4 regions of the Streptomyces sp. NBC_00370 genome follow, and region 3 is predicted to be linked to each of the others. Evidence: riboswitches for the same ligand, from Rfam matches in the RefSeq annotation. Region 3 holds a riboswitch; each other region holds the start of a gene.
What was found. A riboswitch is a leader RNA that binds a small molecule or an ion and turns the genes downstream of it on or off. The one in region 3 is predicted to bind cobalamin.
Positions count from the first base shown of each region.

Region 1: linked by a shared signal. The riboswitch ahead of OHS57_RS33370 (CbtB domain-containing protein) and the one ahead of metE (5-methyltetrahydropteroyltriglutamate--homocysteine S-methyltransferase) in region 3 are both predicted to bind cobalamin.
Region 2: linked by a shared signal. The riboswitch ahead of OHS57_RS14095 (ABC transporter substrate-binding protein) and the one ahead of metE (5-methyltetrahydropteroyltriglutamate--homocysteine S-methyltransferase) in region 3 are both predicted to bind cobalamin.
Region 4: linked by a shared signal. The riboswitch ahead of OHS57_RS25705 (ribonucleoside-diphosphate reductase subunit alpha) and the one ahead of metE (5-methyltetrahydropteroyltriglutamate--homocysteine S-methyltransferase) in region 3 are both predicted to bind cobalamin.

Region 1 covers NZ_CP107968.1:7,523,729-7,527,933, forward strand. Annotated here, with positions in the region: gene OHS57_RS33360 (aldo/keto reductase) at 1-623, opposite strand, end outside; gene OHS57_RS33365 (CbtA family protein) at 688-1,455, opposite strand; gene OHS57_RS33370 (CbtB domain-containing protein) at 1,476-1,691, opposite strand; adenosylcobalamin (AdoCbl) riboswitch at 1,736-1,831, opposite strand; gene OHS57_RS33375 (hypothetical protein) at 1,944-2,504, opposite strand; gene OHS57_RS33380 (type 1 glutamine amidotransferase domain-containing protein) at 2,756-3,289, shown strand; gene OHS57_RS33385 (VOC family protein) at 3,366-3,746, opposite strand; gene OHS57_RS33390 (hypothetical protein) at 3,960-4,205, shown strand, end outside.
Region 2 covers NZ_CP107968.1:3,184,654-3,188,858, forward strand. Annotated here, with positions in the region: gene OHS57_RS14090 (iron ABC transporter permease) at 1-759, opposite strand, end outside; gene OHS57_RS14095 (ABC transporter substrate-binding protein) at 797-1,798, opposite strand; cobalamin riboswitch at 1,841-1,993, opposite strand; gene OHS57_RS14100 (Mov34/MPN/PAD-1 family protein) at 1,965-2,378, opposite strand; gene OHS57_RS14105 (amino acid permease) at 2,423-3,856, opposite strand; gene OHS57_RS14110 (DUF2017 domain-containing protein) at 3,938-4,205, opposite strand, start outside.
Region 3 covers NZ_CP107968.1:7,724,192-7,728,396, forward strand. Annotated here, with positions in the region: gene qcrB (cytochrome bc1 complex cytochrome b subunit) at 1-1,263, shown strand, start outside; cobalamin riboswitch at 1,360-1,579, shown strand; gene metE (5-methyltetrahydropteroyltriglutamate--homocysteine S-methyltransferase) at 1,742-4,066, shown strand.
Region 4 covers NZ_CP107968.1:5,737,334-5,741,538, reverse strand. Annotated here, with positions in the region: gene mctP (monocarboxylate uptake permease MctP) at 1-1,252, shown strand, start outside; cobalamin riboswitch at 1,439-1,563, shown strand; gene OHS57_RS25705 (ribonucleoside-diphosphate reductase subunit alpha) at 1,701-4,091, shown strand; gene OHS57_RS25700 (ribonucleotide-diphosphate reductase subunit beta) at 4,091-4,205, shown strand, end outside.

The sequences.
Region 1 (4,205 bases), 200 kb from region 3:
ACCCCCTGGTCGAGACAGAACGGCAGCATCTCCCGCTCCTCCTCGCGCATCAGCAGGCTGTACTGGTCCTGCATCGACACGAACGGCGTCCAGCCGTGCAGTTCGGCGGTGTGCTGGGCGTTGGCGAACTGCCACGTCCACATCGAGGAGGCCCCGATGTAGCGCACCTTCCCGGCGCGCACGAGGTCGTGCAGCGCCTCCATCGTCTCCTCGATCGGCGTGTTCGGGTCGTAGCGGTGGATCTGGTACAGATCGATGTAGTCAGTGCCCAGCCGCCGCAGACTCGCCTCCGCCTGGCTGAAGATGGCCGCACGCGACAGACCCGCGCCCTTGGGACCCGCGTGCATCCGGCCGTTCACCTTGGTGGCGATCACGACCTCCTCGCGCTTGGCGAATTCGCCCAGCAGCCGCCCGACGATCTCCTCGCTCGACCCGAGCGAGTAGACGTTGGCCGTGTCGAAGGTGGTGATGCCCGCCTCGACGGCCTGCCGGACCAGCGGCCGTGACTCCTCCAGCGGCAGGGACCAGGGGTGGGACCCGGACTGCGGGTCGCCGAAACTCATACAGCCGAGGACGATCCTGGACACCTCAAGACCGGTCCGGCCCAGACGTACGTACTCCATTGCTTCTCCTCACGAAGAAACCCGCCGGGAAGGGCCCCGGCGGGTTTCTGACGGTGGTCGGGGTTCAGTTCACCGGGGCGCCGACCCGGTCGTCCGGACTGCTGCGGCGCACCGCCGGAACGGTCTCCGGAGCGAGGAGCCGCTGGGCGAGATGGCCGAAGATCAGCCCGAAGGCGCTCCACATGGTGATCTGGATGGCCAGCGAGGCCACCCTGAACTGCCAGAGCAGCGGCGCCGGGAAGTCCTTGGGCACTTCGTTGACGGTGGGCAGGAACGCGTACGCGAGGCCGACCAGCACACCGAAGCCGACGACGGCGGCGACCGTCGCGTTCCAGTTGCCGAGCCGCGGTGCCAGCCGCTTGCCGAAGATGACGGCCGCCACGGCCAGCAGCACACTCAGCACGATCATCAGCACATACAGCGTACTGCGCTTGCCGATGGTCCCCGGGTCGCCCACCGACGGCGGATTGGCCGGGTACTTGAGGAACGGCACGACGTAGACGGTGAGCAGCGCACCGCCCGCGAGCAGCATCGCCGTGGCCCGGGGCCCGAAGGCGCCGATCCGGCCGAGCGCGACACAGAACGCGAGCGCGGCGATACCGCCGACGGCGACGCCGAACACCAGGACGCCCGTGGCGAGTCCGGCGGTGGACTGGAGCGAGCGGCTGACGACTTCCATCTCGTGCTCGTGGCTGTGCGAGTCCTCGAACGCGATGGCCGAGTCGATCCTCGGCTCACCGAGCAGATAGGCGACGACGAGGGCGAGCACGCCTGCGGCGAGCCCCGCGAGCATGCCGCGCACCAACAGGGCCCTGACGGATATGGAGTTCATGAGCGGATTTCCTCGGTCTCTCAGTGGCAGGGGAAGCCGAGGAGATGGCGTCCGTCATGGACCCACTCGTGGATGTCGGTGCCGGAGAAGACAGAGGTGGCGCCCTGCTCGGCGCCGACGAAGTACAGCAGGAACAGCATCAGAACGCCGAAGAAGACCGCCCAGGGCGCTATCGCCTTGAGCGAGATGGGTGCGACGGCTGTGGAGCCGGTGGTGGGGGCGGCAGACTGTGCCATGGCCGAACCTCCTGGGGAACACGCGTCCCGATCGTGGTGCCTGAGACGAAGGTGCCGGGTCTGACTTCCCGCGGCGAACCGCGGGTCCACAGTGGCGCGACCGTGCCGGATTCTCACCGGACTTCCGTCACACCCTCGTCATGTCCTCGGCACCGTACCGCCCGTCGGCCCCGTGACGCCACAGTGCACCCCTCGTGCCCGCGTCCGGGCCCACGCCGTACGCACGGTCCGCGGCGGCCGGGACCGGGACGCTCAGCGCAGGCCGGACGAGCGGAAGACCGCCTCGGCCGCCGCGCCGTCCAGGCGTCCGGTGAGCCTGCGGAGCGTATCGGCGCCGTACAGCGGCCGGCCGTCTCTCAGCGACCCGAGGGCGTCCGTCTCCAGCCGGTACCAGAGCTGCGGCGCCGCGACGAGCACCCGCGGATCGACCTCGACCCTGCCGCCCTCCGTGTCGCACAGGACGAGGCGCTGGGCCACCCCGTCGGACATACGGACCGACAACAGCCGGTCCGTACGCACCCGATGCTCGCCGAGCAGCCCGCGCGAGGCCAGCCAGCCGGCCCCCGCCGACACCCGGGCCGGTACGAGTACGACGAACAGCAGCACGGCGAGCCCGGTCCAGAACACGGCGTGCCGCAGGGTCAGATCGCCCGAAGCGCCGTCGACCACCAGCAGCAGGGTCAGCAACACCCCTGCGCACCCCGCCGCCTGCCGGGCCTCACCGGCCCAGCGGTCGTCGTACACCGTGCCCGGCGCGCCCCGGCTGCCGGCGCCGGGCCCCGTGGCCGCCCCTCCCGCCCGACGTCGTCCCATGGCGGTGACTCTAGGCACGGAACGGACCGGCGCTCCACGCCTTGACGGACGGCTGACGCGACCGCGTGCGGCTTTGACGCCCGCCTGACGCCGCCCGGCAGCCCCCGGCGTCACTCGACATGCCCGCCCGGCACATTCCGGTAAGAATCGTGCGGGGCCGGCCGGCTCGGTCCACGGGCCGCCTGCGTGTCGGGCGCCCGTCGTCGGGCAGACGAACACAGCTGTACATGACGAGAAAGGACGTGATCCGGATGCGAGTGGCATTTCTCGTTGCTCCCGAAGGCGTGGAGCAGGTCGAGCTGACCGAACCCTGGAAGGCGGTGGGGGAGGCGCGCGGCGAGCGCGAGCTGATCTCGACCGCGCCGGGCCAGGTGCAGGCGTTCAACCACCTCGACAAGGCGGACACCTTCCCCGTCGACCGGACGGTGGCGCAGAGCTCCGTCGAGGACTACGACGGTCTCGTGCTGCCCGGCGGTGTCGCCAACCCCGACGCGCTGCGGACGGATCCCGCGGCGGTGGCCTTCGTGAAGGCGTTCTTCGACGCGGGCAAGCCGGTGGCGGCGATCTGCCACGCCCCGTGGACGCTCATCGAGGCCGATGTGGTGCGTAACAGGACGCTGACGTCCTGGCCGAGCCTGCGGACCGACATCCGCAACGCCGGCGGTACCTGGGTGGACGAGCAGGTCAAGGTCTGCACCGCCGCGCCCAGCCCGCTCATCACCAGCCGCAAGCCGGACGATCTGAAGGCGTTCTGCGAGGCGTTCATCCAGCAGTTCGGCGGTTGAGTCCTCCGCGAGGCAGCCTGTACCCCGGACCGGCTCTGTCCGGCGCCCCGCCACGGCGGGACGCCGGACATCGTCGTTACGGCTGGACGGCCAGCGTGAAGGAGTGCCCCGCCGGGTCCGAGTAGACGCGCGTGTCGCGCGGGCCGCCGTTGTCCTTGGTGTCCAGCGGGCGTGCGCCGAGGCTGATCGCCTCACGCTCCGCCTCGTCGATGTCCTCGCGGGCCACCATGATGCGCAGATGGGCCTGTTGAGAGGTTTCGGGCCGGGGCCAGCTGGCAGGCGCGTAGCCGTGGTCCCTGCGGATCGCGAGATGGACGCCGGACTGTCCGACGATCTCCACGAAGTCCGGGTCGGTACCGATCTTGATCTCCGCTTCGAAGAAGGTGGCGTAGAACTCGGCGAGGTCGGCGGGTTCGGCACAGTCGAGGACGAGGACGCTGGTCTTGGCGACGGTCATGCCGACCGTGTACCCCCGGCCCTGACGGGCACACAGCTGCCGTGGCCCGTCGGGGCGCCCGGTGGTTGGCCCGCTGCCCAGCGGGTACCCGGGCCGCCGGCGCTTCATCCGGCCGACCGGTTCCGGTCGCACTCCGACGGCCCGGGGGAGAGCCTGGGAGCGATCCCTTCCCAGGCTTCCACGTACAGCTTCGGCGCAGAGAGGAACAACCCCATGAGCAACGCTGAACAGTCGGCGACCGAGGTCGCGGTGCAACTCGGCGGACAGGCCAAGGAGGACGCCCACACGGTGTTCGCGGTCCTCGGCACGGCCTTCGCCTCCGACCGCGCCGCCGACGACGTACCCCAGGACGTGCCGGCCGACCGGCAGGCCGTCTGGACGGCCACCTTCGACGTGGCGGACGTACGCGGCGAGGCGGCGCCCGCCGAGCTGTCCTCGCCCGTCACCGCCACCCTCCAG
Region 2 (4,205 bases), 4.5 Mb from region 3:
CGCCCGGAACGCCCCGGCGTTCAGACCGAGCACGCTCGCGCCCTCCTCCCCCACCAGCAGCAGGTCGAGGGGCCGGGCCAGGGTCATCAGCAGCGCCGTCCCGGCGAGCAGGACGACGCCGGGCAGGACGAGCGTGCCCCAGCGGGCGCTGCCCAGACCGCCGAGTGTCCAGTACAGGGCCTCCTGGAACTGCTCGGGCCGGGCGGCGACGACCAGCAGGAGGGTGGTGAGCGCGGAGAGGATGTACGAGACGGTCACCCCGGCCAGGACGAGCCTGCCGCCGGTCATGGCGCCGCCCCTGCGGGCGAGGCTGTAGACGAGGGCGAGGGCGACGAGCGAGCCGGCGAAGGCGGCGGCCGGCATGGCGACGGTGGTGGTCACTCCCCCGCCGATGCCGAGGACGAGCACGGCCACGGCGCCGGTCGACGCGCCGGAGGAGATGCCGAGCAGGAACGGGTCGGCGAGCTTGTTGCGCACCAGCGCCTGGAGGACCGTCCCGACGACGGCGAGCCCCGCGCCGACGATCGCGCCGAGCAGCACCCTGGGCAGCCGTACGTCGAGGACGATGGTCCGGTACGGGCTCGGTGCGGCCCGCCCGGTGAGGGCGGCGACGACCTCGCCGGGCCCGATCCGTACGGAGCCGAGCGCGAGCCCGGCGACGACGGCGACGGCGAGCGCGGCGACGAGACAGCCGAGCACGAGCGGGTAGCGCAGCCGCCCGTGCCCTCGCGGGCCGGGCGTGACCGGTGCGCCCGATATGCCGGACGGGCCTGGCGGGGTGGTGCGGGGCACGGCGCTACTTCACAGTTCCGGGGTGGAGCTGGGCCGCGAGTTTCGCGACGGCGTCGGGGGCGCGTACGCCGAGGACGACGCTGGACAGCGGCATCACGGCGAACCGCTTGTTCTTGATCGCGGGTACGTCGGCGAGCACCGGGTCGTCGGTGAGCCGCTTCTCCTTCTGGGCGACCGTCGTCGAGCCGTAGTCGTAGATGACGACGGCCTGCGGCTTGCGGGCGACCACCTGTTCCCAGGTGGCGTCGCCGAACGACTTGTCCAGGTCGGCGAAGACGTTGGCGCCGCCCGCGCGGGTGATGAGTTCGTTGCCGATGCCGGCGCCGCCCGCGGTGAAGGCGGTCTTGTCGCCGCTGTCGTAGACGAAGACGGAGACGGGCTTGACGCCCTTGAGCTTGGCGGCCGTCCCCGCGACGGTGGCGCGGGCCCGCGCGATCCACTTGTCCGCGCGGTCGGGGACGCCGAAGGTCCGGCCGACCTCCCGTACCTCCTGGTAGACGTCGTCCATGGTGACGGCGCCCTTGGTGCAGCTCTCGATGTTGAGCCGGGTGTCGATGCCCGCGCCCTTCAGGTCGTCGCGCGCGCGGCCGTCCTTGGCGTCGAAGGCGCTGGCGTAGCCGCCGTAGACGAAGTCGGGATCGGCGGCGAGCAGCTTCTCCTTGGAGGGGTACTCCTTGGCGAGCACCGGCACGCTCTTGTACGCGGCGGCGTAGGCGGGCGAGATCGTGTCGTCCAGGTAGGCGGTGCCGACCAGGGATTTTCGCAGGCCGAGCGCGAGCATGACCTCGGTGGCGTGCTGGTTCATGGTGACGACGCGCCGGGGCGGTGCCTGGTAGGTCGTCTTCACACCGCAGTTGGTGACGGTGTAGGGGAAGCCGGGGGCGGCTGCCTTCGCGGCGCTCGCCGCCGGCTTGTCCGTCGAGCCGCACGCGGCGACCGGTACCAGCAGGGCGGGGAGCGCGGCGGCTATGAGCGCGCGGCGGAGCGTGGGCGGGACTGACGGCATGGCTGAGCACTCCTCCGGGGGGATTTCCGCGTCCCCTGGCTGGTGGAAGAAGGGCGGCAGGTCAGTTCCTGGCTGCCAAGCGGATTCGCTTGGTCACAGTGGCGGGACCGCGCCGGACTCGCACCGGCTTCCTGGCTCCTGCCGCCTCGGGTAGGGGGTCAGTCTCTCAGACGACCGTGACGTCCTCTTCGGTGACCTTGCCGTCCACGATCCGGTAGGAGCGGAACTGGAACGGGCCGAGACCGTCGCTGTCGGCGGTCGAGACCAGCACGTAGTGCGCCTCGGGCTCGTTGGCGTAGCTGATGTCCGTACGGGACGGGTACGCCTCGGTCGCGGTGTGCGAGTGGTAGACGATCACCGGGGTCTCGTCGCGGTCGTCCAGGTCGCGGTAGAGCTTCAGCAGGTCCGCCGAGTCGAATTCGTAGAAGGTGGGCGAGCGTGCCGCGTTGAGCATGGGGACGAACCGCTCGGGCCGGTCGGAGCCCTCGGGTCCCGCGACCACGCCGCAGGCTTCGTCGGGATGATCGCGGCGTGCGTGCGCGACGATCTGGTCGTACAGAGCCTGGGTGATGGTCAGCATGAGTGAAATATAGGACGGCCGAGGGCCGGGCCACCGGGTAGGCCCTACTCGACGGGTGCGTAGGCGCCCGCCTCTTCCCCGGTGGTGACGGTGCGGCGCTTGAGCAGCTGCCAGCCGCCCACCAGACCCACGGCCCACAGGGCGCCCACGTACAGGCAGACGCGCGCTTCGTGGTCGTAGGCGATCAGGCAGGTGACGAAGGCGAGGAAGGCGAGGGCGACCCAGCTCAGCACCGCGCCGCCGGGGGCCGGGAACGCGGAGGCGGGCAGCCGGCCCGCTTCGACGGCGCGGCGGTAGCGGATGTGGCTGGCGAGGATCATCATCCAGGTCCAGATGCCGGCGGCGGTGCCCACCGACGTCACGTACCCGAACGCCTTCTCGGGGACGAGGTAGTTGAGGATGACGCCGATGCCCATCAGGGCGACGGAGACGCTGATGCCGAAGGCGGGGGTGCGGCGCGAGTTGAGTCTGCCGAACGCCTTGGGCGCCTCGCTGTTGACGGCGAGCGCGCGCAGCATCCGGCCCGTCGAGTACATGCCGGAGTTGCAGGACGACAGGGCCGCCGTGAGGACGACGAAGTTGACGATGCCGGCGGCGAGCGGGATGCCGATCTTCTCGAAGGCGTAGACGAAGGGGCTGACGCCGGCGGAGAACTCGGTCCAGCGGACCACGGCGAGCAGGACGGTCAGCGAGCCGACGTAGAAGATGATGATCCGCCAGGGCAGCGTGTTGATGGCCTTGGGGAGGGTCTTCTCCGGGTTCTGCGATTCGCCTGCCGTGACGCCGACGACCTCGACGGCGAGGTAGGCGAACATCACGCCTTGCAGGGTCATCAGGCTGGAGCCGATGCCGTGCGGGAAGACCCCGCCCTGCGAGACGAGATTGCCGGGGGCCGCGGTGGCACCGGCGTCGGAGAAGCCGAGGGTGAGGACGCCGAGCCCGATGACGATCATGCCGATGATGGCGGTGACCTTGATCATCGAGAACCAGAACTCGACCTCGCCGAAGATCTTCACCGAGATCAGATTCACCCCGAAGAGCACCAGCAGGAAGACGAGCGAGCTGACCCACTGCGGGATCTGCGGGAACCAGAAGTGGATGTAGATCGCGGCGGCCGTCAGCTCGGCCATGCCGGTGACCACCCACATCAGCCAGTACGTCCAGGCGGTGGCGTAGCCGAAGAACGGGCCGAGGAACTCGCGCGCGTACTCGGCGAACGAGCCGGACACCGGGCGGTAGAGCAGCAGTTCGCCCAGCGCCCGCATGATGAAGAAGATGACGACGCCGGCGAGGGCGTACATCAGGATGATGCTCGGCCCCGCCTTGGCGATGTTGGCGCCCGCGCCCATGAACAGACCGACGCCGATCGCGCCGCCGATCGCGATCATCTGGATCTGCCGGCTGCCGAGCCCGCGTGCGTAGCCCTCGTCGTCCTCGCCCGGCCGGCCGGTCTCGTCGCTCTCGACGGGTGTGGTCATCGTGGAGTGCCCTTTCGCCGTGCGGTCAGCACTCAGGACCTATCATGGCGAAGGGTTCATTTCGGGCAACCGCGCGGCCCGTCAGGGCATCATCGTCTCCACGAGCGTCTCCTGGAGCGCGCCGAGCCACAGATACGCCATGACCATCGGCTTGCGCGGGTCGGAGTCGGGCAGCCGGTACAGCTCGCCGCCCTCGTCCTCGTCCGTGACGTCGAGCCGGGTGCCGATCGTCAGCCGCAGGTCGTTGAGGGCGCCGAGCCAGTGGGCGCACTCGTCGGGGGTCAGTTTCAGTACGGCGTCACCGGCGCCGGACGCGGTGAGCGCGTCCAGGGAGCGGACGACGGCGACC
Region 3 (4,205 bases):
GTGCGCGGCGGACTGCTGATCCGGCAGATCCACCACTGGGCCGCACTCGTCTTCCTCGCCGCGCTGCTCGTGCACATGATGCGGCACTTCTTCACCGGCTCGTTCCGCAAGCCCCGCGAGATCAACTGGCTGTTCGGCTGGCTGATGCTGATCATCGGGCTCTTCGAGGGGCTGACCGGCTACTCGCTGCCGGACGACCTGCTGTCCGGTACGGGGATGCGCTTCGTGGACGGCGCCGTCCTCTCCACGCCCGTCGTCGGCACGTACCTGTCGATGTTCCTGTTCGGCGGGGAGTTCCCGGGACACGACATCGTGTCGCGCTTCTACTCCGTGCATGTGCTGCTGTTCCCGGGGATCATCGCCGCGCTCGTCGTCGTCCATCTGATCCTCGTCGTCTACCACAAGCACACCCAATTCCCGGGCCCCGGACGGACGGAGAAGAACGTCGTGGGGGCGCCGCTGATGCCGGTGTACATGGCGAAGGCCGGCGGCTTCTTCTTCCTGGTCTTCGGGACGATCGCGGTGATCGCGGCGGTCGCGGCGATCAACCCCGTCTGGTCGTACGGCCCTTACCGCCCCGACCAGGTGTCGACCGGTGCCCAGCCCGACTGGTACCTCGGCTTCTCCGAGGGACTGATCCGCATCATGCCGGGCTGGGAGATCAACGCCTGGGGTCACACACTCGTCCTCGGTGTGTTCGTGCCGCTGATGGTCTTCCCGCTGATGCTGGTCTTCATCGGGGCCTATCCGTTCGTCGAGGCATGGATAACCGGCGACCGCCGCGAACACCATCTGCTGGACCGGCCGCGCGACCGGCCGGTCCGTACGGCCATCGGCGCCGCGTGGATCAGTGAGTACCTGGTCCTGCTGGTCGGAGGCGGGAACGACCTGTGGGCGACCCACTTCCATCTGTCCATCAACGCCATCACCTGGACCGTGCGGGTCGCGTTCTTCGTGATGCCGGTGATCGTCTTCGTCGTGACCCGACGCGTCTGTCTGGGACTGCGGCGGCGCGACCGGGAGAAGGTGCTGCACGGCAGGGAGACCGGCATCGTCAAGCGGCTGCCGCACGGCGAGTTCGTCGAGGTGCACGAGCGGCTCTCGCCGGCCGAACTGTTCACCCTGACGCAGGGCGAACAGCCGCAGCCGCTCCAGCTCGGCCCCGCGACGGACAGCAACGGCGTGACCCGCAGAACCGGCCTGGCCCAGCGGGTGCGCGTACGGCTGTCACGGGCCTTCTACGACGAGAAGTCGCGGGTGTGACGGGCGGTGGCCGGCGTGCGCCGAGCGGCGCGCACCCAGGTGTCCGACGTGGTCCCGGATTGCGGGCGAGGGTGCGCGCGGGCCGTTCTTCCCTCTAGGCTGGTCCGTGCGACTGGTGAGCCCTGTCCGCCAGAGAGGGCTTCGTAAGAGGGAACCCGGTGAGAATCCGGGACTGCCCCGCAGCGGTGAGTGGGAACGACCGCCGTCATACGCACTGGACCCGGCCGGGTCTGGGAAGCGACGGCCATTAGGTGTCCCGTGACCTTCACGAGACGAGCCCACGAGTCCGAAGACCTGCCCGTTGCCCGTGCGCGACCGATCGCGCGCGGACATCCCGGTGACCTCGTGGGCGGGTCGGCGTACACATCGAGCGGCATACGCGGCGGCACAGCCTCGCGGGCGGCCCGGTTGGTCCGTCCCTTCGCGTCCGCGGTCCCGTCCCCGGGATACCAGGACACATCTCGCGAAGGAGAGTTCCGTGACAGCGAAGCCCGCAGCCGCGGCAGCACGAGCCACCGTCCACGGCTACCCCCGCCAGGGTCAGAACCGTGAACTGAAAAAGGCCGTCGAGGGGTACTGGAAGGGCCGAGTCACCGCCGACGCCCTCCGGGAGACCGCGGCAGGCCTGCGCCGTTCGAACTGGCAGCAGCTGGCCGAGGCCGGCATCGAGGAGGTGCCGTCCGGTGACTTCTCGTACTACGACCATGTTCTGGACACCAGCGTCATGGTCGGCGCTGTCCCCGAGCGGCACCGCGCGGCGGTCGGCGCCGACGCGCTCGACGGGTATTTCGCGATGGCCCGGGGCAATCAGGACATCGCCCCGCTCGAAATGACCAAGTGGTTCGACACGAACTACCACTACCTCGTGCCGGAGCTGGGCCCGGACACCGTCTTCACCGCCGACTCCGGCAAGCAGGTCACCGAGCTGAAGGAGGCTGTCGCGCTCGGGCACACCGCGCGGCCGGTCCTCGTCGGCCCGGTCACGTACCTGCTGCTCGCCAAGCCCGCGCCCGGCGTCGCGGCCGACTTCGAGCCGCTGACCCTGCTGGACCGGCTGCTGCCGGTGTACGCCGAGGTGCTGGCCGATCTGCGGGCGGCCGGCGCCCAGTGGGTGCAGCTCGACGAGCCCGCGCTGGTGCAGGACCGCACCCCCGCCGAACTGAACGCCGCCGCCCGCGCCTACCGCGACCTGGGCGGCGCGGCCGACCGGCCGAAGCTGCTCGTCGCCTCGTACTTCGGGCGGCTCGGCGAGGCGCTGGCCGTCCTGGCCAAGGCGCCGGTCGAAGGCCTCGCCCTCGACTTCACCGAGTCGGGCGCCGCCAACCTCGAAGACCTCGCAGCGGCCGGCGGACTGCCCGGCAAGCGGCTGGTCGCCGGCGTCGTCAACGGCCGCAACATCTGGATCAACGACTACGAGAATTCACTGGCCACGCTGGGCACCCTCCTCGGTCTCGCGGACCGGGTCGACGTCTCGTCGTCCTGCTCGCTCCTGCACGTACCGCTGGACGCAGACGCCGAGCGCGACATCGATCCGCAGATCGCCCGCTGGCTCGCGTTCGCCCGGCAGAAGACGCAGGAGATCGCCGTCCTGGCGCGCGGTCTGGCACGGGGCACCGATGCCATCGCTGCCGAACTCGCCTCCAACCGCGCCGATCTGGCCTCCCGCGCCGGGTCGGAACTGACCAGCGACCCCGCGGTACGGGCCCGTACCGCGGCCATCACCGACGCCGACGGGCGGCGCTCGCAGCCGTACCCCGAGCGGACCCTCACCCAGCGCGCGCACCTCGGGCTCCCGCTGCTGCCGACCACGACCATCGGCTCGTTCCCGCAGACCGACGAACTGCGCACCGCCCGGGCCGACGTGCGGACCGGCCGGATCGACACCGCCGGGTACGAGGAGCGCATCAAGAACGAGATCAGGGACGTCCTGTCCTTCCAGGAGAAGGCCGGGATCGACGTCCTGGTGCACGGCGAGCCCGAACGCAACGACATGGTGCAGTACTTCGCCGAGCAGCTGACCGGCTATCTGGCGACGCAGCACGGCTGGGTGCAGTCCTACGGCACCCGGTACGTCCGGCCGCCGGTGCTGGCCGGCGACATCTCACGGCCCGAGCCGATGACGGTGCGCTGGACGACGTACGCGCAGTCCCTGACCGACCGCCCGGTCAAGGGCATGCTCACCGGACCCGTCACCATGCTGGCCTGGTCCTTCGTCCGCGACGACCAGCCGCTCGGCGACACCGCGCGCCAGGTCGCCCTCGCGCTGCGCGACGAAGTGAACGACCTTGAGGCGGCCGGTACTTCGGTCATCCAGGTCGACGAGCCTGCCCTGCGCGAAACGCTGCCGCTGCGTGCCGCCGACCACGCCGCCTACCTGGACTGGGCCACCGAGTCGTTCCGGCTCACCACCAGCGGTGTCGGCCCGGCCACCCAGATCCACACGCACATGTGCTACGCCGAGTTCGGCGACATCGTGCAGGCCATCGACGACCTCGACGCCGACGTCATCAGCCTGGAGGCCGCCCGCTCGCACATGCAGGTCGCCGGCGAACTCGCCGCACACGGCTACCCGCGTGAGGCGGGCCCCGGCGTGTACGACATCCACTCGCCGCGCGTGCCGAGCGCCGAAGAGGCGGCGGCCCTGCTGCGTAAGGGACTTGAGGCCATCCCGGCCGAGCGGCTGTGGGTCAACCCCGACTGCGGCCTGAAGACCCGCGGCTGGCCCGAGACCCGGGCCTCGCTGGAGAACCTGGTCGCGGCCGCCCGCGAGATCCGCGCCGAACTGGCCACCGAGGGCTCCTGACCGACGGAAGCGGTCCGGGGCGGACACCACGGGTGTCTGCCCCGGACCTGCCTGGTGCTGCCCGCGTGTCGGAGTCGCTGACCGCCGCGGTGTTGGGGGAGTGTTCGGCAGTCCGCAGCCGATGAGCAATCTTGCCGTT
Region 4 (4,205 bases), 2.0 Mb from region 3:
CCTGTCGCTGGCCGTCGCCGTGACCGGCATCCTCGCGACGATGCCGTACATCGCGCTCCAGCTGGTCGGTATCCAGTCGGTGCTCGACGTGATGGGCATCGGCGGCAGCAACGACACCAACTGGTTCGTCAAGGACCTGCCGCTGTTCATCGCGTTCGCCGTGCTCGCCGCCTACACGTACTCGTCGGGGCTGCGGGCGCCCGCGCTGATCGCGTTCGTCAAGGACGGTCTGATCTACATCGTCATTCTCGTGGCGATCATCTACATCCCGATCAGGCTCGGCGGCTTCGACGACATCTTCGCCAAGGCGGGCGACGCCTTCGCGAAGGTCAATCCGGCCACCGGCAAACCGCGCGGCGCGCTGGCGCCGCCCGAGGCCGGCCAGTGGGGGTACGCGACGCTGGCGCTCGGCTCGGCGCTCGCGCTCTTCATGTATCCGCACTCCATCACGGCGACGCTCTCCAGCCGCAGCCGTGACGTGATCCGGCGCAACACCGCGATCCTGCCGCTGTATTCACTGATGCTGGGGCTGCTGGCGCTGCTCGGCTTCATGGCGATCGCCGCCGGGATCAAGGTCGACAACGGCCAGTTGGCGATCCCGCAGCTCTTCGAGAACATGTTCCCCGACTGGTTCGCCGGCGTCGCCTTCGCCGCGATCGGTATCGGCGCGCTGGTGCCGGCCGCGATCATGTCGATCGCCGCGGCGAACCTCTTCACCCGCAACATCTACAAGGACTTCATCAAGCCGGACGCGACCCCGGCGCAGGAGACCAAGGTCTCCAAGCTGGTGTCCCTGCTGGTGAAGGTGGGCGCGCTGGTCTTCGTCCTCGGGATGGACCCGACCGTCGCGATCAACTTCCAGCTGCTGGGCGGCATCTGGATCCTGCAGACCCTGCCGGCCCTGGTCGGCGGCCTGTTCACCCGCTGGTTCCACCGCTGGGCGCTGCTGGCGGGCTGGGCGGTCGGCATGGTCTACGGGACGCTCGCCGCGTACGGCGTCGCGAGCCCGACCCAGAAGCACTTCGGCGGCTCGTCGAAGGAGATCCCGGGGCTCGGCGAGATCGGCTACATCGGCCTCACCGCGTTCGTGCTGAACGTGGTGGTGACGGTGGTCCTCACCCTGATCCTGCGCGCGGTCAAGGCACCGGACGGCATCGACGAGACGACGGCGTCCGACTACACGGCGGACGCGGGCGACCCGGACGTCAAGGCCGAACTCCCCCTGACAACACCGGCCGAACCGGCTCACTGACCCACCGAGAAAACCGTCACGGGAACGGGCCGCCGGCACCGCCGGCGGCCCGTCGCGCGTATCAGCGCACCCATTCCTTGAGCTGCTCGGTATCCAGCGTGATGCCGAGATGAATCCCGTAGCGGGCAGACGAAACTCGATGCGACACAAGATGTGGGGGGTGACTCCCGAGACGCCCACCAGATGTATGCTCGTCTCGCTGTCGACACAGGGGAATCCGGTGCGAATCCGGAACTGTCCCGCAACGGTGTGCTGTGGTGCGCTTTGTCGTACCCGCGAGTCCGAAGACCTGCCGACGGTGCGTCCGGTTCGACCGAGCCGGGCGCCGAGACGTCCCGGGCCCCGCGGTAGGGCCGGCGGACACGGCGGTGCGCCCTGCCCTGGGTGCGGTCCGTCGTATGCCTGCCTCCTGCCCGCCGGACCCGATCCGAGCGAGGGAGAGCATCACGTGACCATCGCGCCAGACCGTCCGGCCACGCACACCGCCGCTTCAGGCGAGGCACTGCTGCGTACGCTGACGGACCTCACCGCCGATCTGCCCGACACCGACCCGGGCAAGGTCGCAGCGGCGGCGCTCCGGGGGCGTAACGCCGGATCGGACGCTGCGGGCCTGCGCGAGCTGGCCACCGAGGCCGCCGCCGGGCTGATCTCCGAGGACCCCGCGTACTCCCGGCTCGCCGCCCGGCTGCTGACCCGTTCCATCGCCGACGAGGCCGCCGGCCAGGGCGCGGTGTCGTTCTCCGCCTCGGTCGGCGTCGGACACACCGAGGGGCTGATCGCCGACGCCACCGCCCGCTTCGTGGCGCTGCACGCCGACCGGCTCGACGAGCTCGTGGACCCGGCGGCCGACGACCGGTTCGGCTACTTCGGTCTGCGCACGCTCTACAGCCGTTATCTGCTGCGCCACCCGATCACCCGTCAGGTCATCGAGCGCCCGCAGTACTTCATGCTGCGCGTGGCGTGCGGGCTCGCCGAGGACGACAGCCCGGCCGCGCTGGAGGACGTCGCCGCGCTCTACCGGCTGATGAGCCGGCTGGACTATCTGCCGTCGTCGCCGACCCTGTTCAACTCGGGCACCCGGCACCCGCAGATGTCCTCCTGCTATCTGCTGGACTCCCCCGCCGACGAACTCGACTCGATCTACGACCGCTACCACCAGGTGGCCCGGCTCTCGAAGCACGCGGGCGGCATCGGCATCCCGTTCTCCCGTATCCGCTCCCGGGGTTCGCTGATCCGCGGCACCAACGGGCACTCCAACGGCATCGTGCCGTTCCTGCGCACGCTCGACTCCTCGGTCGCCGCCGTGAACCAGGGCGGCAGGCGCAAGGGCGCCGCCGCCGTCTACCTGGAGACCTGGCACGCCGACCTGGAGGAGTTCCTGGAGCTGCGGGACAACACCGGTGAGGAGGCGCGCCGTACGCACAACCTCAACCTGGCGCACTGGATCCCCGACGAGTTCATGCGGCGCGTCGAGGCGGACACCGACTGGTCGTTGTTCTCGCCGTCCGACGTGCCGGAGCTGGTCGACCTGTGGGGCGACGCGTTCGACACGGCGTACCGCGCGGCGGAGGCGGCGGGCCTCGCGATCAGGACGATCCCGGCCCGTGACCTGTACGGCAGGATGATGCGCACCCTCGCCCAGACCGGCAACGGCTGGATGACCTTCAAGGACGCGTCGAACCGTACGGCCAACCAGACGGCGGAGCCCGGCCGCACGGTCCACTCCTCCAACCTCTGCACGGAGATCCTGGAGGTCACGGACGACGGCGAGACGGCCGTCTGCAACCTCGGCTCGGTCAACCTGGCCGCTTTCGTGCTGGATTCGGGCGAGATCGACTGGGCGCGGCTGGACACGACGGTCCACACCGCCGTCACCTTCCTCGACCGGGTCGTGGACATCAACTTCTACCCGACCGAGCAGGCGGGCCGCTCCAACGCCAAGTGGCGCCCGGTCGGCCTCGGCGTGATGGGCCTGCAGGACGTCTTCTTCAAGAAGGGCCTGCCCTTCGACTCCGCCGAGGCCGCCGCGCTCTCCACGAAGATCGCCGAGCGGGTCATGCTCGCCGCGTACGAGGCGTCCTGCGGGCTCGCCGAGCGGTACGCCCCGCTGCCCGCCTGGGAGCAGACGCGTACGGCGCGCGGGGTGCTGCACCCCGACCACTACGGCGTGGAGCTGAACTGGCCCGAGCGGTGGGACGCCCTGCGCGCCCGGGTCGCCAGGAGCGGTATGCGCAACTCGCTGCTGCTCGCCATCGCGCCGACCGCGACCATCGCCTCGATCGCCGGGGTCTACGAGTGCATCGAGCCGCAGGTCTCGAACCTCTTCAAGCGCGAGACGCTGTCGGGTGAGTTCCTTCAGGTCAACTCGTACCTGGTGGCGGAGTTGAAGCGGCTCGGCGTCTGGGACGCAAGGAGCCGTGAGGCGCTGCGCGAGTCGAGCGGCTCGGTGGCGGGCTTCAGTTGGCTGCCCGCCGAGGTGCGCGAGCTGTACCGCACGGCGTGGGAGATCCCGCAGCGCGGTCTGATCGACATGGCGGCGGCGCGTACCCCGTTCCTCGACCAGAGCCAGTCGCTGAACCTGTTCCTGGAGACGCCGACCATCGGGAAGCTCAGCTCGATGTACGCGTACGCCTGGAAGAAGGGCCTCAAGACCACGTACTACCTGCGCTCGCGCCCGGCGACCCGGATCGCCCGCGCGGCCGGCGCCGACGTACCGGCGGCGCGCGTCGCCCCCGGCCCCGGCCCCGGCCCCGTGCCCGTGCCCGTACCGATGGCGCCCGACGCGGACGCCGTCGCCTGCTCCCTGGAAAACCCCGAGTCCTGCGAGGCCTGCCAGTAATGACGACCGAGACCGAACCGACCGAGACCACCGAACCGACCGAGACCGTCGTGAAGAACCTGCTCGACCCGGGGTTCGAACTGACGCTGCGGCCGATGCGCTACCCGGACTTCT